Regions from separate parts of the Simiduia curdlanivorans genome, predicted to be linked through region 2. Evidence: predicted binding sites of a transcription regulator. Region 2 holds the regulator's gene; each other region holds the start of a gene.
The links. The regulator sigma-54, encoded in region 2, starts transcription at its own class of promoters, with help from an activator protein. The targets are predictions, from matches to a motif close to TGGCACANNNNTTGCNNT.

Region 1: the regulator sigma-54 is predicted to act here: its motif matches at 8,495-8,512, upstream of flhA (flagellar biosynthesis protein FlhA).
Region 3: the regulator sigma-54 is predicted to act here: its motif matches at 6,055-6,072, upstream of cobA (uroporphyrinogen-III C-methyltransferase).

Annotation. Positions count from the first base shown of each region.
Region 1 covers NZ_JAUFQG010000004.1:3,103,863-3,114,462, reverse strand. Annotated here, with positions in the region: gene QWY82_RS13820 (chemotaxis protein CheA) at 1-1,856, opposite strand, end outside; gene QWY82_RS13815 (protein phosphatase CheZ) at 1,888-2,661, opposite strand; gene cheY (chemotaxis response regulator CheY) at 2,687-3,070, opposite strand; gene QWY82_RS13805 (RNA polymerase sigma factor FliA) at 3,178-3,930, opposite strand; gene QWY82_RS13800 (MinD/ParA family protein) at 3,934-4,758, opposite strand; gene flhF (flagellar biosynthesis GTPase FlhF) at 4,789-6,240, opposite strand; gene flhA (flagellar biosynthesis protein FlhA) at 6,264-8,456, opposite strand; gene QWY82_RS13785 (SMP-30/gluconolactonase/LRE family protein) at 8,863-9,969, opposite strand; gene flhB (flagellar biosynthesis protein FlhB) at 10,003-10,600, opposite strand, start outside.
Region 2 covers NZ_JAUFQG010000004.1:1,988,524-1,999,123, reverse strand. Annotated here, with positions in the region: gene murA (UDP-N-acetylglucosamine 1-carboxyvinyltransferase) at 1-177, opposite strand, end outside; gene QWY82_RS08920 (BolA family protein) at 253-483, opposite strand; gene QWY82_RS08915 (MlaC/ttg2D family ABC transporter substrate-binding protein) at 610-1,233, opposite strand; gene QWY82_RS08910 (KpsF/GutQ family sugar-phosphate isomerase) at 1,412-2,386, shown strand; gene QWY82_RS08905 (KdsC family phosphatase) at 2,405-2,935, shown strand; gene lptC (LPS export ABC transporter periplasmic protein LptC) at 2,940-3,524, shown strand; gene lptA (lipopolysaccharide transport periplasmic protein LptA) at 3,511-4,044, shown strand; gene lptB (LPS export ABC transporter ATP-binding protein) at 4,046-4,771, shown strand; gene QWY82_RS08885 (RNA polymerase factor sigma-54) at 4,909-6,453, shown strand; gene hpf (ribosome hibernation-promoting factor, HPF/YfiA family) at 6,564-6,854, shown strand; gene ptsN (PTS IIA-like nitrogen regulatory protein PtsN) at 6,859-7,320, shown strand; gene rapZ (RNase adapter RapZ) at 7,336-8,235, shown strand; gene QWY82_RS08865 (HPr family phosphocarrier protein) at 8,243-8,512, shown strand; gene yjgA (ribosome biogenesis factor YjgA) at 8,608-9,141, shown strand; gene QWY82_RS08855 (trimeric intracellular cation channel family protein) at 9,134-9,745, shown strand; gene msrB (peptide-methionine (R)-S-oxide reductase MsrB) at 9,746-10,249, opposite strand; gene QWY82_RS08845 (peroxiredoxin family protein) at 10,487-10,600, shown strand, end outside.
Region 3 covers NZ_JAUFQG010000004.1:2,175,077-2,185,676, reverse strand. Annotated here, with positions in the region: gene QWY82_RS09770 (NarK family nitrate/nitrite MFS transporter) at 1-1,164, opposite strand, end outside; gene nirD (nitrite reductase small subunit NirD) at 2,083-2,409, opposite strand; gene nirB (nitrite reductase large subunit NirB) at 2,498-5,041, opposite strand; gene cobA (uroporphyrinogen-III C-methyltransferase) at 5,056-5,976, opposite strand; gene QWY82_RS09750 (molybdopterin oxidoreductase family protein) at 6,526-8,775, shown strand; gene QWY82_RS09745 (DmsC/YnfH family molybdoenzyme membrane anchor subunit) at 8,833-10,600, shown strand, end outside.

The DNA.
Region 1 (10,600 bases), 1.1 Mb from region 2:
GCCAATGTGAGCGGAACCTTAATGATGATTCGCGTGCCTTCATTGAGCTTAGATTGTATCTCGATAGAACCATTTAACTGGGTAATTTTTGTCTTGACCACATCCATGCCTACACCGCGGCCAGACACATCAGAAATTTCAGTTTTAGTAGAAAACCCAGGGGCAAAGATCAATGCAAAAGCTTCAACATCGGAAAGTCGCTGAGCAGCATCTTCATCGAGAATGCCTTTTTCTACCGCTTTCTCACGCAGCTTTTCAGGGTCCATACCGCCGCCATCATCGGTAATAGACAGAAGAATATGATCGCCCTCTTGCTCCGCTGCCAGAATAACTTTTCCCGTGCGCGGCTTACCTTTGCTCTCTCTTACATCGGGTAGTTCAATGCCGTGGTCGACCGAATTTCTGACCAAGTGAACAAGGGGGTCAGCCAGCGCTTCGACGAGGTTTTTATCTAGATCTGTCTCCTCACCCTGAAGCTCTAGGTTAATATCTTTCTTTAACGTGCGCGCCAAATCACGAACAACCCGGGGGAAGCGACCGAACACTTTCTTAATGGGTTGCATACGGGTTTTCATCACCGAGGTCTGCAAATCGGCGGTGACAACATCCAAATTACTCACGGCCTTAGTTAGCGCCTCGTCGTTGGTATTCAAGCCGAGCCGAACCAATCGATTTCGCACTAACACCAACTCGCCAACCATATTCATGATGTCATCGAGGCGTTGGGTGTCCACTCTAACCGTAGTTTCAGCCGCAGGGGCTGGCGTGGCATCGCGGGCGGGCGCTGGTGCTGCGGGCGTAACCGGCGCTTTAGCTGATGGTTTTGCAGGTGTTGTGGCAGCAGGCTCTGGTGTAGATTTCGCTGCGGGTTTAGCCGGTGTTGTCGCGGGTGTTGTTGCGGGTGCCGGTTTTTTCGCTGCGGCAGTTGATTTTGGAGCCTCAGCCTTTGGCGCAACAACTGGGCCCTTGCCTTTACCGTGAAGCTCGTCCAAAAGCGCTTCGAACTCGTCGTCGGTAATTAAGTCACTGGCGCCAGCGGCCGGTGCCGGAGATGGGCTTGGTTTTACGACGGCGCTAGGCCCCTTGCCCTTGCCATGCAATTGATCGAGTAAGTCATCAAATTCATCTTCGGTGATTTCGTTACTGTTTGCTGCAACGCCTTTTCCAGCATCTTTAGATGCAGGACTAGAGACCTGCGGTGCAGGTTGCTTTTTAGCTGGACCCTTACCTTGACCATGTAATTGATCTAATAACGCCTCGAATTCGTCGTCGGTAATGTCATCAGATTCTGGTTTAGCCTCTGCTTGATTTGCTTCAGGTGGATCTATCGCATCCAGTAGATCGTTAAACTCTGAATCGGTGATATCACCTTCTTTAGCAACGTCTTGCGCACTTGACGCTTGCCCTTCGACGGATGCTGGTTCGGGCTCAACCTCGGCTATCGCTGCAGGGGCGTCATTTAAGTCTTCGAGATTTACCAACCTTTCGAGCTGATGAATCAGTTCAGCACTCGCTGGCGTCAACGGCTCGCGGCTTTGCACCTCATCAAACTGTAGATTTACCGCATCCAGTGCTTGCAGTACTACATCCATAAGTTCAGATGTAACCGACCGCTTTCCAGTACGTAAAATATCAAATAAATTTTCTGTAATATGGCAGCAGTCAACCATTGCACCCAATTGCAAAAAACCAGCACCACCTTTAACCGTGTGAAATCCACGGAAGATGGCGTTCAATAAATCCTTATCGTCAGGTTGGCGCTCTAACTCTACGAGCTGTTCCGACAATTTTTCCAATATCTCCCCTGCTTCCACTAGGAAGTCTTGTAAGATATCGTCGTCATCGCCAAAGCCCATTCAGCGCTCCTTAACTAGCAAAGGTTTAAACTCAGAATCCGAGACTTGAAAGTAAGTCATCGACATCGTCCTGGCCCGAAACCACGTCACCGCGTTTATCTGCGTGAATTTGTGGCCCTTCTCCAGCAGTATCTTTACCTGCCGCAACTTGGTTATCGGCGGGCATTTGAATTCCTGTAATTTCTTCTACTTGGCCTGCCAGTCTCATTAGATCTACCAGACTGGTTTCCACATCCGAGACCAATCCAATCACTTTCTTCAACACTTGTCCGGTTAAGTCCTGGTAGCCTTGCTCCAAAATAATATCTTGAAGATTGGCATTTAAGATTCCAGCACCGGTTTCCATTTGATCCAAAAACTGATCCATACGCCTATAAAGCTCGCGAAAATCTTCCGCGCTTAATTCACGACGAATCAGTGCTTGCCATTGCAATTTAAGGGAGTTTGCTTCGCGACCTAGGTCCATGGCAATCGGCGCAGACGCTTCGACCTTATCCATGGTTTTGTCAGCTGCATCTTGAGTAAGCTTTAATACATAATTTAATCGGTCACTTGCATCGGTGAGGCTATCTGCCTCTGATACGGGTGCGTCGATATTAAAATTACGGATGGCAGTGTGTAAGCCACGAGTAAGTTTCCCAACTCTGTTAAACAGGTGCCGGTCGCGACTCTCAATAATTTGTTCGATCAGCTTGGATGCATCTTCGTAATTGTCGCCTTCCAGTTTTTCGATCAGGAGTTTGGCGCAATCACGAAGCTCTGACACAAACTCTTGGTTGCCCAGATCTTCAGATTCGTTATTCATGGCTGCCTTTGTCACTGCTTAGGGGTTATCCAACGCGCTCAAAAATTTTGTCTATCTTTTCTTTGAGTACTTGGGCAGTAAAAGGCTTGACCACATAGCCGCTCACACCAGCTTGAGCTGCCTCAATAATCTGATCTCTCTTCGCTTCGGCCGTCACCATCAATACCGGTAGCGCGGCTAAGCGCTCGTCAGCACGAACGTGTTTGAGCAGTTCAATACCTGTCATGCCAGGCATATTCCAGTCGGTGACCAAAAAATCGAAATCTCCCGATTTCAACATGGGAAGTGCCGTTGCGCCATCATCAGCCTCTTGCGTATTACTGAAGCCTAAATCACGTAAAAGGTTTTTGATGATGCGTCTCATTGTTGAAAAGTCATCAACGATAAGAATTTTCATGTTTTTGTCCAAAGCAACCTCCGTCGTACCTGCTGGACCCCATTCAACTTTCAGTCTAGTAGCTGGATGACTACTAGCCAGTTTTAGTCATTAAATCGTTCATTTTATTGCTGTTTGGTCTAATCGGTGTCTCTATGCCAACCGGAAAGCTTGGCCTTTAGCCGTGCGGCTGCCTGAGAGTGTATTTGAGAAACACGGGATTCGCTCACACCCAGAACCTGGCCTATTTCCTTTAGGTTCAATTCCTCGTCGTAGTACAGAGAAAGTACCAATTGTTCCCTTTCGGGTAGTTGGGTTATCGCCTGCGCAAGCGATTGCTTTAGCGCCTGCCGCTCAAAAGCGTCTGTGGGGGGCTCTAAGCCTATGGACGTGGGCTTCTCGTCGAGCACTGAATCGTCGTCGCCGGCAGACTCTTCGTAGCTGAAAAGCTTGCTGCTAGAGGTATCCTGCAGAATGCTTCGGTATTCATCGAGGCTGACAGAGAGCTCATCGGCGATCTCTTTTTCGCTCGCCGTACGCCCTAATCTAGCTTCTAAGTAGCGTACTGTCTCAGCCACGCGGCGGGCATTTCTGTGAACGGAACGAGGCACCCAGTCACCTTTTCGGGTCTCATCCATAATTGAGCCACGAATACGAATACCCGCATAGGTCTCGAAGCTCGCGCCTTTGGACGGGTCAAACTTCTGGGCCGCTTCTATTAATCCAATCATGCCGGCCTGAATAAGATCGTCAACCTGCACACTGGCAGGCATTTTAAGCATGAGATGGTAGGCGATACGCTTTACCAGAGACGCATAATCTTCGATTCGAATGGGATCACTGGCTTCGCGACTTGCCTGATCGTACATGGCTAACCCCTCAACTGCTGCCATCGGTCAAACGCCTGCTTCCGATGTTTCTAGCAAACGCTCAACAAAAAACTCCAAATTGCCTGACGCAGCTTTCGGTAATGGCCACTCTGAAACTCGGCTTGCCAAAGATCTGATGGCAATCGATGCCTTCGATTGCGGTGAATAGTCGACCAGGGCTTTCTGGTGTTGCACGGCTTTGCGCACATTTTCATCAAAGGGCACAGAGCCCTCAAATTGTAGGGCTACGTCGAGGAACTTGTCGCACACTTGCTGCAAACGCTTGACCAACAATTGGCCTTCATTGGCAGAGCGCGTCATATTCGCCACCACGCGAAAACGCTGCATGCCCGCATCTCTATGCAATAACTTAATGAGTGCATAGGCGTCCGTCACCGACGATGGTTCGTCACAGACCACCACTAGCGCCTCGTTGGCAGCCCGTACAAAACTCACCACGGTATCGCTAATGCCTGCGGCTGTGTCGATTACCAACACATCCAACTGATCCGAAATATCGCTAAAAGCGCGAATAAGCGCGCCATGCTGCTGTTTACTAAGGGAAGCCATTTGCTGAACCCCGGACGACGCGGGCACAATCCTAACCCCTCCGGGACCGCTGATCAGCACATCGCGCAAAGAGCATTCGCCAGAAAGCACGTCGGCGAGCGTCTTATTCGCGCGAATGCCCAGTAACACATCGACATTGGCAAGCCCTAGGTCAGCGTCTAACAGCATGACCCTGCGACCGAGTTGCGCGAGTGCTATGCTCATATTCACCGATATATTGCTTTTCCCTACGCCACCCTTGCCGCCGGTTACCGCTATGACTTGAACTGGATGGTGCCCCATGACTACTCCTACAAATGAGTCTTGCCTTGATTATAGTTGTTCGGATTGAACCTGCCGACTTGATTCGGCCGATGCCGCAAATTTACCCTCCACATGGCTTTGCGCGCCAAACTGTGCTGCCTTAGCCACCACTTGATGGCCTTTCGCTATCTGAATATCGGCTGGAATTTCTTGGCCGTCGGTGGTGTAAGCCAATGGCAAGCGGTGCTGCAATAGCAGTCCGATCGCCTCACCAAGGGAAGGTGTTTCATCGAGCTTGGTTAAAATGACGGCCGATGGGTGCGCCGCACCGTAGGCATGATAACTCGCTTTTAACATCTGCAACTGGCTATTTGCCGCCATCACCAGCAGGCTATTCACCTTGCCGGCACTGCGCAGCTGTTCGAGCTGGGCTTTCAGTTTAGGGTCGCCATGGCGCAGACCGGCTGTGTCTATTAACACCAGCTTTTTATGGCTGAGGTTAACGAGAACCTGCTGTAGCGACTCGCCCTCAGATACCACTTTTACGGGTACAGAAAGAATTTGTCCCAAGGCATTTAATTGTTCGTGAGCCGCTAGGCGATAGTTGTCTGTAGTGACAATGGCAAGCCCTTCGGCACCGTGTTTGATCACAAAACGCACGGCAAGCTTAGCCAAGGTTGTGGTTTTACCCACGCCGGTGGGACCGATGAAGGCAAATACCCCGCCACTTTCAATCACATCTCTGCCCGCCGTCGGTATGCGCTGCGAAAGCAACGCCAACGCTTCTGGCCAGGCTTTCGCTACAGGCAGTTCGGTATTAACTGACGCTATTAGCCGCTCCGCTTGAAAATCGGGCAAACCTAAGCTGTGAAATTTGCTCACCAATTCAGTGGCTACTAGGGGCCTGTGCAAATGGGGTTCTTGCAACCTTGCCTGTAGCATGGCGCGCATTTCACTGAGCTCTTGATGCAAGCGGGACATTTCCGCTTGCTGTGAGAAAGTGTCTTCGACGGCGGGTCTGGGCCTCATGTCTTTAGGTGCAGTGACTGGAACGCTTTTCTTCGCTAGCTGCGATGCCCACACATCAGCCCTCTCGTTACTATCGGCAGCCACAACAGGTTGGTTTGTTTGAGTGCCCTGCTCCTTGCGCTTAGCCGCCAGCATTTTCTGCCGAGCCATTTCGATTTCATCGGCTAACTGAGAGCCAGTCTTGCCGCCAAAAGGGCGCGCCTGACCGCTTGGTGCCGGCTTTGCCTGTGAAACGGCTTCGGAGACAAGGTGTTGGTGTTGCCAGGCATTGTCGCTACCGAGCGGCAAAGTGGCTGCTGGGCTATCGTGTTTTTGCTCGGCAAAAGCCTGCTGCTCTTCGGGAAAGCGCGACGCTGCCTCCACCGTGGCGTGCATTTCAATGCCATCCGGGTGCCGTCGGGTAGAGAGAATAATCGCGTCATCACCTAACTGCTCCCGTGCAATCTCAAGGGCACGGCGCATATTGGCTGCAATGATCTTTTTAACGGCCATAGAATTCTCCTGGCTTCAGGTAACTAAGCGCCAACGCTTGCGACAATCGTTATTTGCTTAGTTTGTGGAATCTCGTTGTAGGCTAACACCGCAATTTCTGGCACAAAGGCTCGAATAAAGCGCGATAGCTGAAACCTGAGTTGGGTGGCCACAAGTAAAATTACCGGGCCACCACTGGCTTCTTGTTTCTGTGCCGCCTTCTGCACCGACAGCCTTAATTTTTCGGCCAAACCAGGTTCAATCACCGGCGTGCCATCGCCACCTTTTTGACTCTGCTGGTAGGTCTTCAGCAATATTTGTTCCAAAGCGGGTTCTAGGGTAATAACAGGCAGGTCTGGTTCATTCCCCACTAAAGACTGAACTATCTGGCGACTTAAAGCGCTGCGCACCGAGGCCAACAATGTGACGGGATCTTGACTCTTTTCACTGTTGGCAGCGACAGCTTCGGCGATGCTACGCATATCTTTAATCGAGACATTTTCAACCAACAACAGCTGCAAGACTTTAAGTAAGGTTTTCAAACTGACGCTTTCGGGCACCAAATGCTCGGCTAACTTGGGCGAGGTTTTCGCGAGCATATCAACCAGTTGTTGAACATCTTCCAAGCCCAGAAGCTCATTGATGTGCTGGCTCAGTATTTGATTGAGATGGGTGGCCACCACCGTCGATGCATCAACCACCGTATATCCCATGGTTTGGGCGTGATCCCGCTCGGTGCGCTTAATCCACACGGCGGGCAAACCGAAGGCTGGGTCTTTGGCCGCAATGCCCTCGAGCTCGCCAAACACCTGACCCGGGTTAATCGCCAAATCCCGGTCGGGATGCACTTCTTCCTCGGCTATGGCTACGCCCATGAGCGTCACTCGATACTGGCCGGGCAGCAAATCTAGGTTGTCTCTGATGTGCACCGTGGGCACTAAAAACCCAACCTCTTGGGACATTTTTTTGCGCACGCCCCTTATCCGGCCGAGTAGTTCACCGCCCTGACCTTTGTCGACCATGGGAATCAGCCGATAACCCACCTCTAGGCCGATAACATCCACCGGCTTAACATCGTCCCACGTTACTTCAATAGGTTCCGCTTTGTGTTCGAGTGCCGGCGCCTGGGGGTCGCGCAACTCAGCAGCACCTGCGGTGCTGGGTTTATCGCTGGGTCGACGCTTCGCGGTGCTAGGCCCCTCTTCCACCAGCTCACCCTGTGACTTGCGCTTATGAATAAACCAAGCGAGACCGGCACAGGCAAAACCTAAGCCTAAAAAGGCAACGTGGGGCATGCCCGGAATAGACCCCATAATCAGCAATACACCGGAAGAAACGGCCAGAGCTTTGGGCGAATCGAACATCTGTCGGAAGATTTGATTGCTCATATCTTCGGATGTGTTGACCCTAGTTACTAAGATTGCGGCTGAGGTTGATAGCAAGAGCGAGGGAATTTGCGCGACCAAGCCATCGCCAATGGTCAACAGAATATATTTTTGTAGCGCGTCTTGAAACTCGAGCTGGTGTTGAGCCATGCCAACAATCAGCCCGCCAATCACATTGATAAGCAGAATCAGGATGCCGGCAACGGCATCACCGCGAACAAATTTACTGGCACCATCCATCGCGCCATAAAAATCGGCCTCGCTGGCAACTTCAGAGCGACGCAGTTTTGCCTCTTCTTGATTAATTAGACCGGCGTTTAAATCCGCATCGATGGCCATTTGCTTGCCAGGCATCGCATCCAAGGTAAACCGGGCACTCACCTCGGAGATTCGCCCAGCACCCTTGGTCACCACAACAAAGTTAATGATCATCAGGATCAGAAATACCACGAGACCCACCGCGTAATTACCGCCGATCACCACCTCGCCGAAGGCTTCAATCACTTTACCAGCGGCGTCCCCACCCTCGTGGCCATAAAGCAAGACCACACGGGTTGAGGCCACATTGAGCGCCAGCCGTAGCAGCGTCGCCAATAACAAGATGGTGGGAAAAACAGCGAAATCGAGCGGTCTAAGCGCGTAGACACCCACTAATAGAACAACAATTGACAGGGCTATGTTAAAGGAGAAAAACACATCCAATAGAAAGGCGGGCACGGGCAAAATCATCATACCCAAAAGCATTAACAGCAATAACGGGATGCCTATATTGCCGCGCCCGACGCGGGACGCATTGTTGAAAGCAGCGCGACCATCGAAGCCGGCTAAACTACTGAATCCTGGTAAGGCCATAACGCTTTTTTGACACTCCCCTGCTATTAACAGGAGGTATCGCAAAAAGCGTACCTAAATCACACGGTAAGCATCATTTTTATAAAATAAAATCACGCCCACTGCTGTCTCACAAAAACGATATGACCATCGTTAGGCTTTAAGCCTCACAGTAGATGCGACATCTCGGCGTGTACTTGGACATGAGTTTGGTGCCCACACTAGCAACACGACGTGAATACATCCATCTAGTCTCAACACCCGCCCTTTGGGACCGGCCCACAATGACACTTTGTGGGCGTTGCTATCGCTGCAAAGCAGGCTTTGCCTATTAGCGATATCAACCCATGCGGGTGACGGTCGCAAGTACTGGCACCAAAATCTCCCGCGCCATAACTGTGGGACAGCAGTGCATCACACCCGGTTTTTAAATGCCATCCAGTGGTAGACGTGCCAGCTGTGTGCCGTGCAACCTACTCACATACAAGTACTGGTGCCAAGGTGTAGCGCCGGTGGTGGTGTAGATGGCACCGCTAGGGTCTTGCAGCTGTGAAATAACCTCTCCCTCCGGCGACATATTAATCACCATGCCATAGTGCGTAGCCTTTGGTCGGATAATGGCGGGCAATCTTTGCACCAGTTTCCTGAGGTTTGGTGAGGCTGACAGCTTATCGAGCAATTCGCTACGCGACGAAACAAGCCCCAACCACAAGCTGCCGTCCGCTGCCAGACTCAAATTGTCTGGAAATCCCGGCAGGTTATCTATGAGGGTTTTCTGCGATTGCACAATGCCATCGCTCAACTCAAAGGCCAACACACGATAATTTCCGGTTTCATTAACGAACACGGTTTCGGCGCTTTCGTGAGTGCCATCACGCACCGCAACACCATTAGCAAAATTAAAACCATGGGCAACTTCGGTGAGTGTCTGACTAGGGGTATCAAAACTAAAAAGGCGACCGTGGCCCCCGTGCTCCATGATATCCAGCAAGCTCGCAGGATAGGTGCCGCCATTGGCCCGCGCACCAAATTTTGCTGAAGAGTCAGTGAAATAAATTCTGCCGTGAGAGGAAACGGCAACATCATTCACGTAGCCTAACTTTTGCCCGTCAAATTCATCGGCGACCACCTCCAAACCGCTATCGGGATGAAAGCGCAGCAGGCCTCTGTAGGCATCGGCAATGTACAAATTTCCAAACCCATCCAGGGCTAAACCCAAGGGTCGCCCAGCCGTTGAAATTAAAGGCTCAAGTGCAGCCTCGGGGTTTGGGGCATGTAAAATCCAGCCCTCGTGGGTACTGACATACAAGCCCTGTTCAACGGTAGCAACCACGGCTTCTGGGCCAGTGAAATCCCCAAGTACTAGCAGCTCGGCGCCGGTAAGTTTGTTGTTTGGCTGAAACGCACCGATAAAACCAGCATTTGACGGTGCTTGCCAAGCTTGTGGGGTAATGGCAACAGGCCAAAGACAAAGGTACCCGGCCAGTAAACTGATACTGGAGAGAAGAACAATCAGCGTGTGTTTTTTGTTCATAGCAGCCCTAACAATCTTATTATCCTAAAGGCGCTAATCGTACCTTAGGTTAGGCGGAATTTGGATGCCGGAGGGCTTCTTAGGCTTAGCACCTTTGCCGCGACGGTAGTTTCGAATTTGAAACACGTAGGCCAGAACCTGGGCCACGGCGACGAACAAGCCCGCAGGCACTTCGCTATCAACCTCAGTGGTGTTATAGATTGAACGCGCCAGGGGCGGCGACTCGACAATTTCAATATTGTGCGCATTGGCTATTTCGCGAATTTTCAATGCAGTGAAGTCTACCCCTTTAGCCACTAAAATCGGCGTCGCCATGGTCTCAGGGTCATACTTCAGGGCGACGGAGTAATGGGTCGGGTTGGTAATGATAACATCTGCCTCCGGTACAGCAGACATCATGCGAGCATTGGCCATCTCGCGCTGCAATTGTCGCACCCGGCTTTTGACTTCTGGCTTACCTTCCGTGTCTTTATACTCATCTTTGATGTCTTGCATGGACATGCGTAATTTTTTCGCGTGGTCCCATATCTGAAAAGGAACATCCACCACCGCGATGACGAAGGTGCTAGCCGATAACACAATAGCCGAAATAATTGCCAACCAGGCGGCATGTGCGATAGCCGGCATAATT
Region 2 (10,600 bases):
GCAGCGCAGTAACGCCAACATAGTGGTAATGTCATTGAGGTGCGGCAAATTGCAAACATGCATAGGCCCCTTTGCCAGCAAAGTCGCGGCAAGAATGGGTAGGCCGGAGTTCTTGGCGCCAGAAATACGAATTTCGCCATTGAGGCGAGCGCCACCTTTGATTAACAATTTGTCCATGACACATCTCTATATTGGAACTAACGAAGAAAACATTGACTCAGCCTAGGGCAAAGGCTCAGGGCATAACGGGTACTAACCCGCTTCTGCTGGCGTCAAGGTTTGCATGTGCACAGCGTGAATAGCGCCGCTGGCAATTTGATCGGCCAACACTTTATACACTAACTGCTGCTTTTGAACTGGGCGCAGCCCTTCAAAAACGGCACTCACAACCTTAACGGTGACGTGACTGCCGTCCGAACTCACCTCGACTTGGCTACCCGCAATATTCGCCTCTAGCAGCGCTTTTATTTCACTCGGTTGCATTTACCACCTCAATTGTTCACTTTTCGACCATGAACCTCGAAATCAAAGGCCCAAAAACAAAAACACCCCCAATAAAGGGGGTGCCAAGTTTACTGGTTTGCGCCGGCTATTGCACGGCTAACGCGCCTAAGACTTAGCCTGTGGCGCCTGAGCCCAAAGCTCGATAACTTTATCAACGTCACCGTTGTGCTGCTTAATAGCCTGGGCGAATTGGCTTCGAAAGGTTTTACCCAAGTTAATACCATTCAGAACCACGTTGATCAACTTCCACTCGCCCGAGCTTCTGTTTTTCGCCATGGTGTAATCAATGACTTGAATACCGGATGTAGTAGTCACCTCCTGACGCACAGCAACGCGATTTTGCCCCTGCGCTTCTGGGCCAAGCGGGGGAATATTCATCTCCGCTTCTACATAGCCCTTCATGCCTTTCGCATAGGTAGACACCAAGCTTTCACGAAAAACCGCTTCAAATCGGCCAACCTGATCTTTAGTGGCTGATTTTGCAGTATCGCCCATGACGACTTTTGCGATAAAACCAAAGTCGACCACTGGCTCTAAAATACTGCGCATTTCCTGCATCAGGGCCAGCCCTTCTGGGTCTGTTGCATCGCTGTGCTTGCGCACGGCAACCCGCAAATCATCGACCACTTTCACGACCACCTCGTGGGGGCCAACAGTAGATGCAGCAAAACCCACTTGCGTAGCCAATAAACTGCCCACAAACGCTAACTTTTTAATCCAACCCCACATACATCTTCCTCAAAATCAGTACTTGTTTCTCTCGCTCGCCCACAAACATCAGCAACTAAACGGTGAAAGCCTGCAGGCTCAATCCCCACATCAGCTAACACGGCATTGCTGACATTACGCGGTTAGCACTATACCATTACCCAATCTAAACTACCCACCATCTGTGACGAGCCGACACATGAGTCAGACAACAGCCTTTATCGAGGCGGGAAAGCGAACCGTAGCTATAGAGTCGCAAGCGGTGAGCGCGTTACAAGCACGCATCGACCAACAGTTTGTTAAAGCCTGTGAAATCATCTTGGCCTGTCAAGGGCGCGTCATCGTCACCGGCATGGGTAAATCCGGCCACATAGGTGGCAAGATGGCAGCCACCTTTGCCAGCACTGGCACCCCCGCCTTCTTCGTGCACCCGGGCGAAGCCAGCCATGGCGACTTAGGCATGGTCACAAAAAATGATGTGGTGATCGCCATCTCCAACTCGGGCAGCTCGGCCGAAGTGTTAACGCTGATACCGCTATTTAAGCGCATGCAAATCAACATCATTAGCATGACCGGCAACCCTAATTCGCCACTCGCACAAGCGGCCGACGTAAATTTAGATATCAGTATTAAAGAAGAGGCCTGTCCGCTCGATCTTGCCCCCACCTCATCAACCACGGTTACCCTGGTCATGGGCGATGCCCTCGCGGTGGCGCTATTGGAGGCGCGTGGGTTTACTAAAGAAGAGTTCGCCTTCTCTCACCCAGGCGGTGCCTTGGGTCGACGCCTACTTATTCGCGCCAGCGATCTGATGCACAGCGGCACCGAATTGCCAAAAGTGTCGCCCGACAGCCTACTCTCGTCAGCGTTGGTGGAGATGACTCGGACCGGTTTTGGTATGACTACCATCGTCGACAGCAACGATCAATTAATAGGCGTTTTCACCGACGGTGACCTGCGCCGCAATGTCGATCAGGGTATTAACCTTGCCACCGCCACCATGGCACAAGTCATGAACAAAAAGCCCAAGGCTATCAAGGCATCGCTCTTAGCAGCCGAAGCGCTAAACGTCATGGAGCAAAGAAAGATTACCGCCCTGGTGGTGGAGGATGACAACAATCATCCCGTGGGTTTGCTGCACATGCACGACATATTGCGTGCCGGAATCGTTTAGTTTTTAAGAGTTAACTCCATGACACAAGTTTTAAAAATTGCCCAATCCATTCGCCTACTGCTGCTCGATGTGGACGGCGTTTTAACCGACGGCAAGCTGTATTTCGATAACAGCGGCAACGAGATGAAAGCGTTCAACACGCAAGATGGCCACGGCATAAAACTGCTGCAAAAAACCGGGGTTAAAGTGGGCATCATCACCGGCCGCACCAGCGCACTGGTGGAGCGCCGAGCTAAAGATCTGGGCATTACTATTTTAATTCAAGGGCGCGAAGATAAATTTACCGCGCTACAAGAAATACTCGCCAGCCACTCTATCGCGCTAGAACAAATCGCTTTTATGGGCGACGATCACCCCGACCTAACCTGCATGGTTAAAGTGGGCCTCGCCATGACAACAGCAAACGCCCACCCGGATGTGGTAGCCCAAGCCCACTGGCAAAGTAGCCGCAACGGTGGCGAAGGCGCGGTGCGCGAGGCTTGCGACTACCTAATGAAATCTCAAGGTACACACCAAGACCTGCTCAATGTCTATTTAGGTAAAGACTAAAAGCATGGCAATACTAAAGAAATTACTGCCAATAATTATCGCCATTATGGTTGTTGTTTATCTGTTTAGTGTCGACAACCCGTCCAGCCGACTGTTCGATAAAGGCAGCGCTAAAGACCAACAAATGGCACCGGCTTTTTTTATTACCAACTTTATTAGCAAACAATACGATGTGAGCGGAAGCTTAAGCCAACACATCACCGGTGCGCGCGCCGATCACTTCCAACCCAAAGGCAAGGCGAGCGATCAAGACTACACCCTAATAGAAACCATAGAAGCCCAAATTTTCACGCACAACACCCGCCCTTGGCACATCACAGCCGATCAGGGGCGCGCGACAGAAAAAGGCCAGCAAGTTGAACTGATTGGCAACGTGCATTTATGGCAGGAAGATCCAGTCAAAGGCATAACGGAACTCTTTACCGATCGAATGATCTATTTTACTAAGCGTCAAATAGCCGATACCGACCAGCCGGTAAAAATCATTACACCGACGGGCACAACCACTGCAGTGGGTTTAACCGCTGACATGAAGGCCCAAACACTCACGCTTAAACACAAGGTAAGAGGAACCCATGCCCCTTATTAATACCGTTAAAGGTGCTGTTAAAAATACAACCATCCTAGCCTTGGCGCTGACCAGCGTTTTAAGTTACGGCCTACCCGAGGATCGCGACCAACCGATTCAGATCGAAGCCGACAAAGCAACGCAGGATCAAAATAAAGGCATCACTGTTTACACCGGCAACGTGCAAATGGATCAAGGTAGCATTCATATTGTTGCCGATAAAATTGTCATCCACAGCGCCGAGAAAAAAGTTAACCGCATTGTTGCCACCGGCGCGCCCGCGCACTTTCAACAAAAGCCGGCACTCGACAAAGAAGTGATTATTGCGCGCGGCAACACGCTCAAGTACGAGGTTGTAGAAGATAAATTAACCATCACTGAAAACGCGCAAGTTGAACAAGACGGCTCCATCGTGACGGGCGATATTATTAACTACGACATTCATCTCGCGCTGGTGGAAGCCGGCAGCCGAGACAGTAATAATTCCCGGGTAAAAATGATTCTTCAACCCCAGAAAAAAAACAGCGACGCGAAGGAATAGCATGGCTAAATTAAGTGCATTAAATTTGGCCAAAAGTTACAAGGGTCGGCGTGTCGTTATCGATGTGTCCATGGAGGTCAACAGCGGTCAAATCGTCGGCCTACTCGGCCCCAATGGGGCAGGCAAAACCACCTGTTTTTACATGATTGCGGGCCTGGTGGAAAATGACGCCGGGCGCGTATTAATCGACGATAAAAACCTGACGGGCATGCCCATCCACGGCCGCGCGCGCGCCGGTATCGGCTATCTACCCCAAGAAGCGTCCGTATTTCGCAAGCTCACCGTGGCCAACAATATTCTCGCCATACTGGAGACGCGCAAGGAGCTCAACCGCAAGCAACGCCTCGCACGCATGGAAGCATTGCTCGAAGAATTTCACATCACCCATATTCGAGACAGCCTAGGCATGGCACTTTCTGGCGGCGAGCGACGACGCGTAGAAATTGCACGGGCATTGGCCACTGAGCCGCAGTTTATTTTGCTGGACGAGCCCTTTGCTGGGGTAGACCCAATTTCCGTGGGCGACATTAAAAACATCATCAAACACCTCAAAGAACGCGGTATAGGCGTGCTTATTACCGATCACAATGTGCGCGAAACTCTCAGTATCTGCGAGAAAGCCTATATCGTCAGCGAGGGGCATATCATCGCAGAAGGCGACGCCAATACTGTGCTAGCCAACCAGCGAGTCCGCGAGGTTTATTTAGGTGATCAATTCACTCTCTAATTTTAATTTACCCTACGGCTCATAAAGGCATGGAGCTTGCTTGTCAATATTGCCTGAGCCCTGACGGATGACTACACTAAGACCATACCTCGGCGAAGTTGCGAGGCACTACCTTAAAGGATGTTAGTCATCAAACCATGAAGCCATCACTACAGCTCAAGCTAGGTCAACAACTGACCATGACGCCGCAGTTGCAGCAGGCCATCCGGCTGCTGCAGTTGTCCACCTTGGATTTGCAAGCGGAAATTCAGGAGGCGCTAGAATCCAACCCCATGCTCGAAATATCAGAGGGCGAAGACGGGGCACAGGACACAGAGGCCAGTAGCGATGTCAGCGAACCTAGCGACCCAGAATTTAACAGTGCCAAAGAATCTACCGAAACCAACCTACAAGAATTAAACACGCCGGAAACTTCACCCGATAACAACCAGTCCAATGAGATGGATAGTGACTGGAACAACGACATACCCGACGACCTGCCGGTCGACACCAACTGGGACGACATCTACACCTCCGGCCCAGCCAGCAGCGGTTCAGGCAGCGACGAAGACCGCGATTACGAGCGCGGCGATAGCACCGGCGAAAGCCTGCAGGAACACCTGCTGTGGCAGCTCAATTTAACCCCCATGAGCGACAGGGACAGAGTCATCGCCCTATCGATCATCGACGATATCGAACCGAGCGGCATGCTGGGCAACCCCATCGGCGACATAGCCGAGGGCCTCAATCAAGAACAGGAAATGCTCGAAGACCCGGTTGAACTGGACGAAGTGTTAGCGGTTCTCCATCGCATTCAACAGTTTGACCCGGTCGGTGTCGCCGGCCAAGACTTGGCCGAGTGCCTACTTATCCAACTGCGAACACTGCCAACTACTACACCTTTCCTAGATGCTGCTAAGCTTATTGTTAAGGATCATTTAGCGCTGTTAGGCAATCGCGATTACAAGCAACTGATGCGGCGCTGTAAACTTAAAGAAGCTGAGCTGGCAGAGGTAATCGGGTTAATTCAAACCCTAAACCCGCGCCCCGGCGAACAAATCGCACAGGCCGATACTGAATATGTTGTTCCAGATGTCTTTGTCAGTAAGAAGCAGGATCGCTGGTTAGTGGAACTTAACCCAGACATAGCGCCTAAAATACGCATTAACGCTGGTTACGCCTCGCTCGTCAAACGGGCAGATACCAGCCCAGATAACAACTTCATGCGCGACCATTTGCAAGAGGCGCGCTGGTTCCTCAAGAGCCTGCAAAGCCGCAACGAAACCCTGCTCAAGGTCGCCAGTTGCATCGTCGAAAAGCAAATGGGCTTTTTTGAATCCGGCCCCGAGGCCATGCGCCCTATGGTACTGCACGACATTGCAGAAGAAGTTGGCATGCACGAGTCCACCATCTCCCGCGTTACCACACAAAAGTATATGCACACCCCGCGGGGCATCTTCGAGCTGAAATACTTTTTCTCCAGCCACGTCAGCACGGATGCGGGTGGAGAGTGCTCATCCACCGCGATTCGCGCCATTATTAAGAAGCTGGTGGCGGCTGAGAATCCGAAAAAACCCTTAAGCGACAGTAAAATCACCACCCTGCTTGAAGAGCAAGGCATTCAGGTAGCGCGCAGAACTATCGCTAAATACCGAGAGTCATTGGGCATTGCAGCATCCAATGAACGCAAGAGATTGATCTAAACGCTAGATCAAGCAACACCGCTACACCCTAGTTTTAGGCGCCCAGCTTTGGGGTTTGCACCAAAAAAGGGCAGTTGACAGCAAAAGCAGCGACACAAAGGAGCAGCCGAATGCAAATAAATATCAGCGGACACCACCTAGACCTGACCGACGCCATAAAAGATTACGTCCATGCAAAGCTGGAAAAGCTCGAGCGACACCACGACCGAATAACCAGTATCAACACCATACTAAGTGTTGATAAACTACAGCAAAAGGCGGAAGCGACAGTACACGTCAGTGGCGCTGAATTTTTCGCTGATTCAGAGTCTCAGGATCTCTATGCAGCCATAGACCTGCTCTCTGATAAGCTAGATCGCCAACTAATTAAACACAAAGAAAAACTCCGAAGCCATCGATAACCCTATGCAGTTTGAAACCCTTCTAGCCCCTCGCCGTGTACAACACGGTGTAGAGGGCGTCAGTAAAAAGCGCGTGCTTGAGACGATCGCCAACATCATCGCCACTGATATACCCAGCCTAGATGCCGATACACTATTTCGCAGCTTAATCGCGCGTGAAAAACTGGGTAGCACGGGCTTAGGTCATGGAATTGCTATCCCACACTGTCGAGTCGCCAGCTGTGAAAGCACTATTGGCGCTTTGGTTGTGCTCTCCAGCCCGATCGACTTCGATGCCATCGACGGTGCGCCGGTCGACGTCATATTTACCCTTATGGTGCCGGAAGAAGCCAGTAGCGAGCACTTACAAACATTGGCAAAACTGGCCGAATTATTTCAACAGGAAGAATTCCGCGCGGCACTGAGAACGGCTGAGACAAGCGATCTACTCTATAGTAGGGTAAGCGCATACCTTGCCACGCAATAAAGGGATTCTGTCAACATGAATACGGATAAAAGTACGGTCAAACAATCACCGCGCTTAATTATCGTCAGTGGCCGCTCCGGAGCAGGCAAGAGTACCGCCCTGCACGTGCTCGAAGATTTAGGATTTAACTGTGTCGATAATCTGCCTTTGCGCTTACTACCCGAGCTGGTACATCAATTAGTATCAGATCCAACACCCAATTCTCTATTTGCGATCAGCGTCGATGCTCGCAATGCTTGGCAGGAACTGCCCAAGTTTCCACAATTGGTGGCCGACGCCAATGCCAAGGGTATACGGATCGAGGTCATGTTTTTAGATGCCCGATCACCGGTACTGATTCAGCGCTTTAGCGAAACGCGGCGCAAGCACCCACTTAGTAAAGAAGGGGTCAGCCTAAAAGAGGCGACGGTAAAAGAGCGCGAGCTACTGCAACCCATCGTCGATTTAGCCGATCTAGTCATCGACACAACCACCCTCACCCTGCATCAACTGCGCGACCTGGTCAAAAACCGCGTCAGCTTGAACGCCGATACCAGTATGTCCGTGCAACTGGTGTCCTTTGGCTTTAAGCGCGGGGTGCCGGTAGACGCCGATTTCGTATTTGACGTGCGCTGCCTACCCAATCCTTACTGGAAACCCCACTTGAGGGCCCTAACGGGGCAAGATCAGCCGGTGGCGGATTTTTTAGAAGAACAAGAAGACACGCGCCTAATGCGCAGCGATATTCTGGCGCACTTAACGCGCTGGCTGCCAAAATTTGAACAAAGCAACCGCAGCTACATGACCATCGCTATTGGCTGCACTGGTGGCCAACACCGATCGGTTTATATGGCCGAAGAACTTTATAAAGCACTGGCGGGAAAAAACTCTAAACTACAACTTAGGCATCGAGAATTAACCGGCACAAAGGGCTAGGCGTAGCGTGATTGAAACCCAAATAGAGATTATCAACAAGCTAGGCCTGCACGCCCGTGCGGCGGCAAAAATGGCGACCTTGTGCGCACGTTTTGGCTGCAAAATTCAAGCGGGCATCGGCGAGAGAATGGTAGACGGCAAAAGTGTTATGTCGCTCATGCTGCTAGCCGCGGCCAAAGGCACACAGCTCAACCTAAGAACCGACGGCGACGATGAGCAGGAAGCCATGGACGCCATCACCGCTCTGATCAACGACTACTTCGGCGAAGGCGAGTAACGCTGTCGCTTTAACCCCGAGTTGGGTACCATGCGGGCCGAGACGCAACCGCCCGCACCTGATGGAAGGGCCGAGCAAGAATTTTGGATATTATCATGGCAAATCACGACCCAGCTGACGACCTGCTCGACGGCGAAGAACTCCCAAAAAGTCGAACCCAAATCAAAAACGAGGCCACAGCGCTACAGCAGCTTGGGGCTAAGCTATGTGATCTCAATAAGGATCAGCTGAGCAAGATTCCGCTGCCGGAAACGTTGCAACTGGCTATCGTAGAAATGGGTCGCATCAAAACCAACAGCGCAAAACGCCGGCACATGCAGTTTATTGGGCGACTGATGCGCGAAGCCGATCACGAAGCCATCGCAGCAGCTTACCAAGGCTTAATGCAAGTTTCAGAACAACACGTTTTGCAACAACACCTAGCCGAGCGTTGGCGCGATCGGTTTATTGCCGATGGCGACGACGCTATCAACGAGTTTATGTTGGACTACCCTCAAGCTGACCGACAGCAACTAAGGCAACTAGTGCGCACGGCAAAGTCCGAACTCGAGCGCAGCAAGCCGCCTGCTGCTGCACGCAAAGTCTTTCGTGCGATACGCGACACCATCGTGTCTAGCAGCCTTGTTTAGTGAAATCATCTTTTTTACCGGCATTTTAGGCTGCGCAGTTTTTGCTATCTCTGGCGCCCTAGCGGCGGCAGAGAAACAGCAAGATATCATGAGCTTTATCCTTCTGGGTGTAGTCACCGGCATTGGTGGCGGCACCATAAGAGATCTAATACTCAATAAACCTCAAGTGTTTTGGTTAGCCGAACCGATTTATCTTTATGTGTGCGTGATCGCCTCGGCGCTCACCTACTTTATTGCCCACTATATAGCGTCAAAACACCGCGCGCTGGTGTGGATGGACGCCGCCGGTATGGCCCTGTTTAGCGTGATGGCAACTCACACGTCACTCGCGTGGAACGACTCCTGGCTAGTCGCTATCGCCATGGCCATGATAACCGCCTCCTTCGGCGGTGTGATTCGCGACGTTATGCTCGACCAAATGCCGGTTATTTTGGAACCTGAAATTTACGTCTCGGCGAGCGTGACGGGTTCGCTCGTGTTTCTCATCGCAAATCATCTGCAGCTAGACTCGTCATTAAGCATCTGCCTAGGCTTTATCGGCGCCTTCAGTCTGCGCGGTGCTGCGATTATTTGGGACCTTAGGCTACCAAAATACCAAGACTAACTATTGCTGTTGATCGGGAATAAATTCTAACGCCGCCGAATTGATGCAATAGCGTAAGCCAGTGGGCTCTGGCCCATCTTCGAACACATGGCCAAGATGCTCACCACATTTGGATAATACCTCTACCCGGCGCATACCCCAGCTGTAATCTTTTTTAAGGACGATATTGTCGGCATTAAACATCTCCCAAAAGCTGGGCCAGCCGCTGCCCGATTCATACTTATGCTCAGACCGAAATACCGGTAATTTACACCCGGCTGTCACAAAAGTACCCTCACCTTTTGTCTCTAACAAAGCGCCTGTAAAAGCTCTCTCGGTGGCGCCATTCCACATCACATCAAATTGTTGCGCCGTTAATAACTCGGCCCATACATCTCTGGAGATCGATTCAAGATTTCGCTGATCAGCGATCATTTTTTTAGCTTGTTCTATTTTTTCATTATCTACTTGGGCCTTGTCCGCACAGGCGAAGAGCGAAACCAGCAGCAAGATACAACCAATCATCTTTGTCACAGCGATACCTCTATATACGGCAAATGAGTCTAGTTATCGGTTAGACTCGGCCTAGATGTATTTGTTACACCCGCGCTTTTCTAAGCTCTAGGGGAAGCCAGCCAACTCAGAGCATTGCCGCAAGTTTCCTATGTTGCATCGCCGCTAATTCGTTTTTTAATGCTTTTGTCATCCAAAATCCCATTTCGCTCGTAACCGACTAAAATCCTATAACCATGAGCTGACGCCATGCGACTAATCACACCGCACCAAGGGTTAAATTTCGCAACCAAGGATATTTACGGCAAACCCTTCAGCTTGAAAAGTTTCAGGGGCAAGCGCGTTATGCTGTCATTTTTCCGC
Region 3 (10,600 bases), 190 kb from region 2:
CATGACCAAGGGCCAACCTGAATCGACCATACCCATTACCGCGTAACCAATAGCTAATCCTGCGGTTAAAATCAACAGGGTTGACTTGCGCCCAAAGCGATCTGAAAGCCAACCGCCACCAGGACGCGACATTAAATTCATAAAGGCGTAAGCCGAGGCAACCATACCCGCCATCACAGGGGTTAAGGCGAAGGTATCGGCAAAGAACAACGGCAGCATAGAAATAACCGCGAGCTCGGAGCCAAAGGTAGCAAAGTACAAAACATTCAACACTGCCACTTGCTTAAATTTATAGCGATGCATTTCCGGTACCGGCTCAACAAAAATATTTTTGTTCACCTTCCATACGTGGCTCAGCTCGTAGATAAACAACAGCACCAAGCCCACATAGCAAATCACCGACACAGTTTCTGACAACATGGACACGCCGGCGGGCGACAACTTCCAGGTTAACAGCGCGAGAGCGGCGTACATCGGAATTTTCATCAAAATCAGCAGGAAGAAATCGCCTTTACTGGTGACTTCAATGGCACCAACATTTTTCGGCTTAAAATAAGTTGAGCCCTTGGGGGTATCGCTAACGTTCAGATAAAACACCACTGAAAACAGCAAACTCATGAGGCCAGTGATGCCAATGGCATAGCGCCAACCGTCGTCGCCACCAAACAGCACAGCAATGGTTGGCAGGGTGAAAGCCGCCGCCGCGGAACCAAAATTACCCCAGCCGCCGTAGATACCTTCCGCCGTGCCCAGCTCATTGGCAGGAAACCACTCGCTGACTAAACGAATACCGATGACAAAACCAGCGCCGATGAAACCCAGTGCAAAGCGCGCAATGGCCGCCTGTAAAAAGCTATCGGCCAAGGCGAACATAAAACAGGGAATGGAGCACAAGGCCAACAATCCCGAGTAAACCATTTTAGGCCCGAAGCGGTCGGTGAGCATGCCAATCACAACCCGCGCGGGAATGGTGAGCGCCACGTTCAAAATCAACAAGGTTTTGATCTGAGACTTATCCAAACCGAGCGACACCGCAACCGCTTGCAGCAGGGGTGCAAAGTTAAACCACACCACGAAGGTGATGAAAAATGCCATCCAACTCAGGTGCAATATTTTCATTTTGCCCGAAAAGGAAAACAGGTTAAAAGACCGGGTGCTGCTCATGTCTACTCCCTGAAACAGTTAAAAGTAAGAGTTTAAAATTTGTTAAAGGTGTATGAGCAAAGGCCATGCCTAGTTTGAAACATTGGCTTAAATAGTGGCGTTAAGGCGAGATTATCGAGAAAAAATAGCGATTTGGCTGCCCTGTGCACTCGAATAGCACAAGGCGCCAGTTTTTGGTCAGCAATACGCGGCGATTTACGCACAGACATGGGGCGAAGCGCACTTGTTGGGTGCGCAAGCAAGCTGCAAGCTGCAAGCTGCAAGCTGCAAGCTGCAAGCTGCAAGCTGCAAGCTGCAAGCTGCAAGCTGCAAGCTGCAAGCTGCAAAAAGAGTTTCTGTTTGGATCAGATTAAGATGCAAGCTTTTATGACTAAAAAGGGCTAACGCGTGGCGGGAAAGGTAATTTATCTTAAAACTGGTAGATGAAGCCAAAGGGCGGTTTGCGGGGTCCCGAAATGTCGGACCAGACCATCCGGCTTGCGGCTTGCGGCTTGCGGCTTGTAGCTTGCGGCTTGTGGCTTGTGGCTTGTGGCTTGTGGCTTGTGGCTTGTAGCTTGTAGCTTGTGGCTTGTGGCTAATCCCGCCCACCTTCCCGGACTTCTGCCCTCCCAGGTGTACAAAATGGGATTGTGCCAGCGTAAAGAGCCGACCCGCCATCCATGGCGTGGCTTTGTTAATTCTCGGCAGTGAACTTGAGCAACACCTTCCCGGGCTCCTGCCCTCCCAGGTGTACCTACATCCTGTAGGCAAAAAAGCAGGTTTGGGGAGTTTTGCGAGCAATGCTTAGCGTCGCTTGCAAAACTCCCCTCGCCTGCAAAGGTGCAAACTTTATCAACAGACTTAGCGATACGACACCGACGTCGCTTTTGCTCTGGCCTGTCAACTGTCAACTGTTAACTGTCATTTGAAGCTAGAAAATCAAACCGAAACCTGAACCTGGCCATCCACTTCGCGGACGGCGTAAACAGGAATGCTGACATCCTCTTCCAAACACTTTCCCGTTGCCAAGACAAAGTGCTGCTTATAGAGGGGCGATGCAACGACGAGATCTTCGCCTATGGAACCTTGAATACCGCGGGAAAGCACATTGGCCTTGCCGAAGGGGTCAAAGTTATCTAACGCAAATAATTTCTTTTCTTTCAGGGTGCGAAAAATAGCCACCTGCTTTCCCGCAACCAGTGCACACACACCAGTACCCGGAATCACATCTTCTACCTTACACACGGCTTGCCATTGTTCTGTCATGATACCTTTCTCGTTTGGTGCGAGCCATGCCGCGCTAGACACAGCTCAAATTTCAGTTGATAGCTACTAAGCATTAAGCCATTTCGCGTTAAGCCATTTCTGGCTCGACCACTTCTACCGCTGCAATACGCTCTTGTTCATTGGCGGGGCGAATTTGCTTGCGCTCTACCACGTAGGCCAAATTGCTATCGCGGCTATCAGTATTTATGAAGTGACTGAAACGCTTTAATTTTTCAGGGCTTTCTATCGTGGTTTTCCACTCGCACTGGTAGTTGCTTATGTTGTGCGCCATGTCGGCTTCGAGTTCCGCACCAATCGCGAGGGCATCGTCGATCACCACTTTCTTCAAGTAGTCCAAACCGCCCTCCAAATTTTCCAGCCAAACCGAGGTGCGCTGTAAGCGATCGGCGGTGCGCACATAAAACATCAGGAAGCGATCCACATATTTAATCAGGGTTTCATTGTCGAGCCCTGTAGCGAATAAATCCGCGTGGCGCGGGCGCATGCCGCCGTTGCCACAAACATAGAGGTTCCAACCTTTTTCCGTGGCAATAATACCCACATCCTTGCTCTGCGCTTCGGCGCACTCGCGGGTACAGCCGGAAACGGCGAACTTCAGTTTATGGGGCGAGCGCAAACCCTTGTATCTATCTTCAATTTCGATAGCCAAGCCAACGGAGTCGTCAACGCCGTAGCGACACCAGGTCGAACCCACACAGGATTTTACCGTGCGCACTGATTTACCATAGGCATGGCCAGTTTCAAAACCAGCGTCAACCAGAATGCGCCAGATCTGCGGTAAATCGTTCAATTGTGCGCCGAACAAATCGATGCGCTGACCGCCGGTGACCTTGGTGTACAGATTAAATTGCTTCGCCACTTCGCCCAATACGATTAATTTCTCCGGGGTAATTTCTCCCGCCGCAACGCGCGGCACTACCGAGTAAGTGCCATCTTTTTGTAAATTGCCCAAGAAAATATCATTGGTATCTTGCAGGCCAATGTGCGCATCTTCCAAAATGTAATCATTCCAGAAAGACGCCAATATGGAGCCGACGGTGGGTTTACAAATTTCACAGCCGTGGCCCTTGCCGTGACTCTCTAACAATGCGTCAAAACTGCGCACTTTGGTGGCGCGCACGATATCAGCCAACTGCTGACGGGAATAGGCGAAGTGTTCACAAATATCGTTTTTCACTTCAACGCCCAGCTTGGTTAGCTCGGCATCCAGCACTTGCTTAACCAGCGCTGTACAGCCACCACAACTGGTAGACGCTAAAGTCTCGGCCTTCACATCGGCCATAGTTTGCGCGCCATTTTGTACGGCGCAACAGATGGCGCCCTTGGAGACGTCCATACAGGAACAAATTTGTGCGCTGTCGGGTAGCGAGTCCACACCCATTACCGCACCGGCGCCATCCACCGAGGGTAAAATCAATGCATTGGGGTCGTCTGGCAAATCCATTTCATTAACGCAAAGTTGCTGCAAAATGCCGTAGCCGTCGGCATCACCCACTAACACAGCACCGAGCAAGCGGGTGTTATCGGCCGACACGATGATGCGCTTGTACACCTCGTCCACATCATTGCTGTAGGTATAACTTTTACAACCGGGGGTATTGCCGTGGGCATCGCCCACCGATGCCACATCGACACCAAGCAATTTTAATTTGGTGCTCATATCGGCGCCGGTAAACTGTTGATCGCCGCCGGTGATATGCGAAAGCGCAACCTTGGCCATTTCATAACCAGGCGCTACTAAGCCATAAATACGACCGCTCCACAGCGCGCACTCGCCAATGGCATAGACATTTTTAACCGAGGTTTGGCAATGGTTATCTACCACAATGCCGCCGCGCTCACCTAAATCGATACCGCACTTGCGCGCCAACTCATCCTGCGGCCGAATACCGGCGGAGAATAAAATCATGTCGGTTTCAAGGTGGCTACCATCGGCAAAATTCATGCGATAGCGACACTCTTCGCCGGCAACAATCGCCGTGGTCGCTTTTTGGGTGTGCACGCGCACACCTAAACCTTCAATTTTATTGCGCAGTAACTTGCCGCCGCCCTCGTCCAACTGCACCGCCATCAAGCGCGGCGCAAACTCCACCACGTGAGTTTCCAGCCCGGCTTGCTTGAGCGCATTCGCGGCCTCCAAACCCAAGAGCCCACCGCCCACCACAACACCCACCTTCGATTGCTGGGCCGACGCGGTAATGGCCTCCAAATCTTCGATGGTGCGATAAACCAAACAGTGTGGTTGATCATTACCGGGAATAGGTGGCACGAAGGGGAAAGAGCCGGTTGCCAGTACTAATTGATCGTAGGCTTCGCGCCGACCACTGGCGGTGATGACTTCTTTATTGTCAAAGTCGAGATCAACCACCTTATCGGATAGAACATAGTTCACGCCCTTATCTTGATAATAAGATTCCGTGGTTAAGGCCAAATCCTCGGCGCTTGAACCGGAAAAATACTTGGACAATTGCACCCGATCGTAGGCCAGCCTAGGCTCTTCGGAAAACGTGATAACTTGATAGTTGTTGGCGTGATCAGAGGTCACCACATTATCAATAAACTTGTGGCCGACCATACCGTTGCCAACGACTACGATGCGTTGCTTACTCATATTCTTTCCTCACGTCAGGCTGACAATTTTTCCCAAGGGGAATTTTTATTAATAGAATTTGAAACACTCGCCAGCGCATTGCCTGCAACAGGCGTTGCCACTTCGGCGTAAATATCTTGCTGTTCTGGGCTGGCAATTTGCTCTAGCCACTGCAGCTGTTCGCGCAGGCGCACCACCTCGCCAACAACAATTAAGGCCGGCGATTCAATCTGATGACGCTCGACCAAGTCGGGCAAGTGCGCAAGGCTCTCGGTAAATACACGCTGCTGAGCCGAGCAACCTTTTTCGATAATGGCCGCGGGTGTATTGGCGCTAAGGCCAGCGCTTTGCAACTCGCGGGCGATAGTGGCTGCAGATCCCAAGCCCATGTAGAACACCAAGGTGTGTCCGCTGTGCGCCAGCGACGACCAATTGATATGCAACTCCTTCTCGCCGTGCGCGGTGACAAAACTCACCCCCTGGGCGATACCGCGATGGGTTAACGGGATGCCTGCGTAGGCCGTTGCGCCAGCGCCAGCGGTGATGCCGGGCACCACGTCGACGGCAATGCCGGCCTGCTTAAGTTCCAACATCTCTTCGCCGCCCCGGCCAAACACAAAGGCATCACCGCCTTTCAGCCGACAAACGTGTAAACCGAGCTGTGCGGTTTCTACCAGAAGAGAATTTAAATCCTGCTGGGGAATGGAATGACGATCTTTTGCTTTGCCCACATAAATAGCAGGCGTACTGCTCGGAAATAAGGCACGAATATCTTCGCTAACCAAGCGATCATAAAAAATAACATCGGCTTGCTGCAGTGTGCGCAAGGCTTTTACCGTGAGTAAATCTGCATCGCCAGGCCCTGCGCCCACCAGGGACACGCGCCCAGCTGCAGCGCTATTACGCGGCTTTAACCGGGCGAGAAAATGGGTTCTTGTGGCTGGGCTGGCTGGCATATTGGCTGACTCCACTCAGTGTGTTGCGCTAAGTCTTGAATAACTTATGTTCTAGTGAACTGCGCTAATGCACTGAGTAGAGCAAAGACAATGCCAATTAAAATTATTCGTTAATTTTTTTTAAAAAATCACGCCGTTGGTTAATTTTCTTCACGCCTATATAGAAACAAGAGTGCAATTCGTTAAAAACCTAACGCGACGCACCAACAAAGCCACCTACTCACCGCCCTCGTCGCACCCATAACGTGCAGCGCGCACAACAAAGAGGCGAACGCAAACTCGAAGCCGCACCAATAAAAGGCTAATCGCACACAATTGGTGCCGCAAGTCCTCGCCGAAAGCACCTCCGCGACGGCCTACAAGGTAAAAATGCACAGTTTTTCAGCGTCTACAGGGGCATAGCACGAAATATGGCGCAGTAAACCCACCTAAATCACCCAGATTCACAAAACTTTCGCCCCCTAGCCAAGTTGGTTCACTAATTGCTTTATGCCTATGAGTTCGAATTTTCTACTCCTTAATGAGTAGCACCAACCTCTAGGAAGCAGCATGATATTCGGTCGTAAAAAGCGTAAGCCTATTAGCATCCCCGCCAAGCCTGTTAAAGAGTGGAAGTACGCCACCTGTAACTATTGCTCCACCGGCTGCTCCATCGAGCTTGGGGTGAGTGCGGAAGGCAAGGTAATCACCAGCCGCGGCCATGCCGGCGCCGATGTCAACCGAGGCAAACTCTGCATAAAGGGCCTGCTCGAACACGACCTGTTTAACTCACCCGGGCGCGGCACAGTACCGCTCATGCGCGAAAAGGCCCATCAGCCCTTCGCGCCCACGACCTGGGACGCGGCACTGGATAAAACCGCGGAAAAAATTAAAGACATTCAAGCCAAATACGGCCGCGATAGCTTCGCCATCGTATCCACCGGGCAATTATTAACGGAAGAATTTTACGCCCTGGGCAAATTGGTGCGCGGCCAAATAGGCACCAATAATTACGACGGCAACACCACCCTGTGCATGGCCTCGGCGGTTTCGGGTTACAAGCGCTCCTTCGGTTCCGACGGCCCACCGGGTTGTTATGAGGATTTCGAACACACCGGCTGCTTGATGGCGTTCGGGTCAAACTTACCGGAACAGCATCCAATTATTTATTGGCGTTTAAAAGAGGCGCGCGAGAAGCGCCACTTCCCGCTCATTGTGGTAGACCCACGGGTCACCATGCTGGCGCAGTTTGCCGATATTCACCTGCCCATTACACCCGGCACCGACACCGTGTTAATCAACGCGATGATGCACGTTATTTTTAAAGAGGGCTTGGCCGACGAAGACTATATTGCCAAGCACACTCAAGGCATCGACGATTTACGCGAACTAGTACAGAGCAAATACGATCCAAAGCAGGCGCAACATATTTGCGGTATCGACGAAGATCGTATCCGCCATGTGGCCCGGGTTTACGCCAACGCTAGCAGCGCCATGAGCATTTGGACCATGGGCATTAATCAATCCACCCACGGCTCAGACGGCGTTGCCAACATCAACAACTTAAATTTAATCACCGGCAATATCGGCAAATTGGGTGGCACGAGTTTATCGATAACCGGCCAGTGCAACGCTATGGGCACGCGCGAGTGGTCGTCCTGTTCTGGCCTGCCCGGCTACCGCTATTTGGAAAAACCCGAAGATCGCCAACACATCGCCGACTTCTGGGGCGTAGATGAATCTTTTTTCCCACCCAAGCGCGGTTTGGCGCAAACGGATATATTCCCGGCGATCGAGTCCGGCCAAATAAAAGGTTTGTGGTTAGTGGCAACCAATCCCATGACCTCCATGCCCAATCAACCGCGCATTCGCAAGGCGATGGAAAAATTGGAGTTCTTAGTGGTGCAAGACATTTATGAGGATGTGGAAACCAATAAACACTCGCATGTGTTTTTACCGGCTGCCGTGTGGGCGGAAAAGGAAGGCTGCCACACCAATACCGAGCGCCGTGTTAACTTAACCCGCAATGTGTTGCCGGCCTATAAAGAGTCAAAGCCCGACTTCTGGATCTTCAAGGAAATGTCCAAGCGCTTTGAAGACCGCAATAAAGTAAATTTCCCCGAAAACGCCGAAGCCGCCTTTAACGAAATGCGCGAGCTGTCTAAAGGCGAAGGCCGCACGCTCGATATTTCTGGTATGACCTGGGATAAAATCGAAGCCGCGCGCGGTATTCAATGGCCCTACACCGAAGCCGACGCAAGCGCCGATGAAGCGCGCTTAGGCAAAGTGATAGCCATCGATAACAAGAGCCGGGTGGAGTTCAAAGGCAACCAGCGCTTGTACACAGACGGCGTTTTTCAAACCCCCTCGGGCCGCGCCAATTTAATTTGCGTTGATTTCGTTAACAACAACGAGTGCCCAGATGACGACTATCCCTTCTGGCTCAACTCGGGCCGCGTGGTAGAGCATTTTCACACCCGCACCCGCACCGGAAAGATCGGCAACTTGAATAAGTTCAGCCCCACGCCCTACATGGAAATGAACCCCGATGCCGCAGCGGAGCTGGGCATCGAACATCAATCTTACGTGCGCTTGGTGAGCCGGCGCGGCGATGCCGTGGTGATGGTGCAGCTCACCCACCGGGTTGGCCGCGACATGTTGTTTATCCCGTTTCATTTTCACGACTGCGTAAACCGCTTGACCCTCGGTTTACTCGACCCCTATTCGCGCCAGCCCGCCTTTAAGCAAAATGCTGTGCGAGTGGAAAAGGTCGACCAAAAAGAGGCCGGTCGCCTGAACCTAGAGCGCCGAACCTTTTAATTGCGCTAAAGAAGACCGCATAAACAGTAAAATCTGAACCCAAGCTTAGGCACAGATATGTTAAAAGATAGCAAACAAAATCAGTTGGAAAAAATAGCCGGCAGCGGCCTTTCGGGCAGCAGTCACACGCCGGTGAAAGGCAGTGAAAGCGCTGGCACAGCGGGCGCAATGATTTGGGAAATTCGCACCGAAGAGCAACCCTACGCCTTTCTATCCGATAAAAAAATTGAAGAGTCAAACCGCTACGGCCAAAAAATCGACCTGATCGATTTAACCGAGCACAAGCTGCCCGTAGGCCGCTCGCTCTACATTAACGAAAACCCGGCGGTGGGCACCAACCCCAACCGCAATAAGCAGCACGGTTTTTACTTTACCGCCGACAACTGCATTGGCTGCCACGCCTGCGAAGCAGCTTGCGCAGAAAAAAATGAAACACCTGCGCATTTTGCCTTTCGCTCGGTAGGCTATGTGGAGGGCGGCAGCTTCCCAGACTACAAGCGCATGAATATTTCCATGGCCTGTAACCATTGCGACAACCCCGTGTGTTTGAAAGGCTGCCCAACGCGCGCCTACACCAAACACGTGGAGTACGGCGCGGTGCTGCAAGATCCAGAAACCTGTTTTGGCTGCGGCTATTGCACTTGGGTTTGTCCCTACAACGCGCCCCAGCTAGACCCGGTTAAGGGCCAAGTGTCTAAGTGCAACATGTGTGTGGATCGTCTTGAAGTCGGTTTGAAACCGGCTTGCGTTTCCGCCTGTGTTGGCAACGCCTTGGATTTCGGTGTTATTGAAAACGTGCCAGACAATCGCGAGCAGGCACTCACCGATATCCCTGGTTTTCCCAACTCCGAAATTACTCACCCCAACGTGCGCTTTCAGCAGATCAATCAGCTACCCGATGAAATGAAGCGCACCGATTCCATGCCGCTGAAATACCACAAAGATGAGAACGGCCGCTACAAGCCCACCATCGATCAGAAAAAAGGTAAATCCAAACATTGGAATTTGGCGCGGTTAAGTTCGCGCGAGAATCCTCTGGTGCTGTTTACCCTGTGCTCACAGGCCTCCATCGGCGCCTTCGCCTTGAGCTTTCTAGGCGCGCAAGCGGGCATTGCAGCATTGGTCAGCTTTCAACAATCGGCGCTCTACGCACCGCTCGCCATACTAAGCTTTTTATTAGTAGGCTTTGGTTTGTTTATGTCCACCATGCACTTGGGCAAGCCACACCGCTTCTATCGCGGCTTTAATAATTTGCGCCATTCACCTGTGTGCCGCGAAGGTTTAGGTATCGCTTTATTTATGGCTGGCTTAGGTTTGCATATTCTATTCAGCCTGCCCGGCAATCGTATTTTCCAAAACCTTTACACTTGGCTCTTGGGTTCAGATATCAGTGCGCTCATTGGCCCGGCAACCGCACAAAGTTGGGCCGCGGCGTTCGGTTATTTTGCCATCCCGGCAAGCCTCGCGGGTTTGTACTACATGAACCGCTGTTATCGCATCGAAGCGCGCCCCTTCTGGAACCACTGGCAGGTGGGTAGCGCGTTTTTTGGCAACATGCTGTCCTTAGGCGGTTTAGTGGCGGGCGCAGTTATCGTTCCGACTTTGGCATTTTCTGGCGTCGATTTTAGCGTGGCGTTATTAGTGTGTGGCGGCTTGATGGCGCTGGGGTTATTAGTTGAGGCCATCGGCCACCTCGCCCACAGCAAAGCCATGGCAAGCGCCGAGCACGAAGGCGGTGCGTCTTACTACATTCAGTCCACCACCTTTGGTAAAACCTTTTTAGCCCGCAACTTACTGCTGGCGGCTAATCTGTGTTTGGTCACCG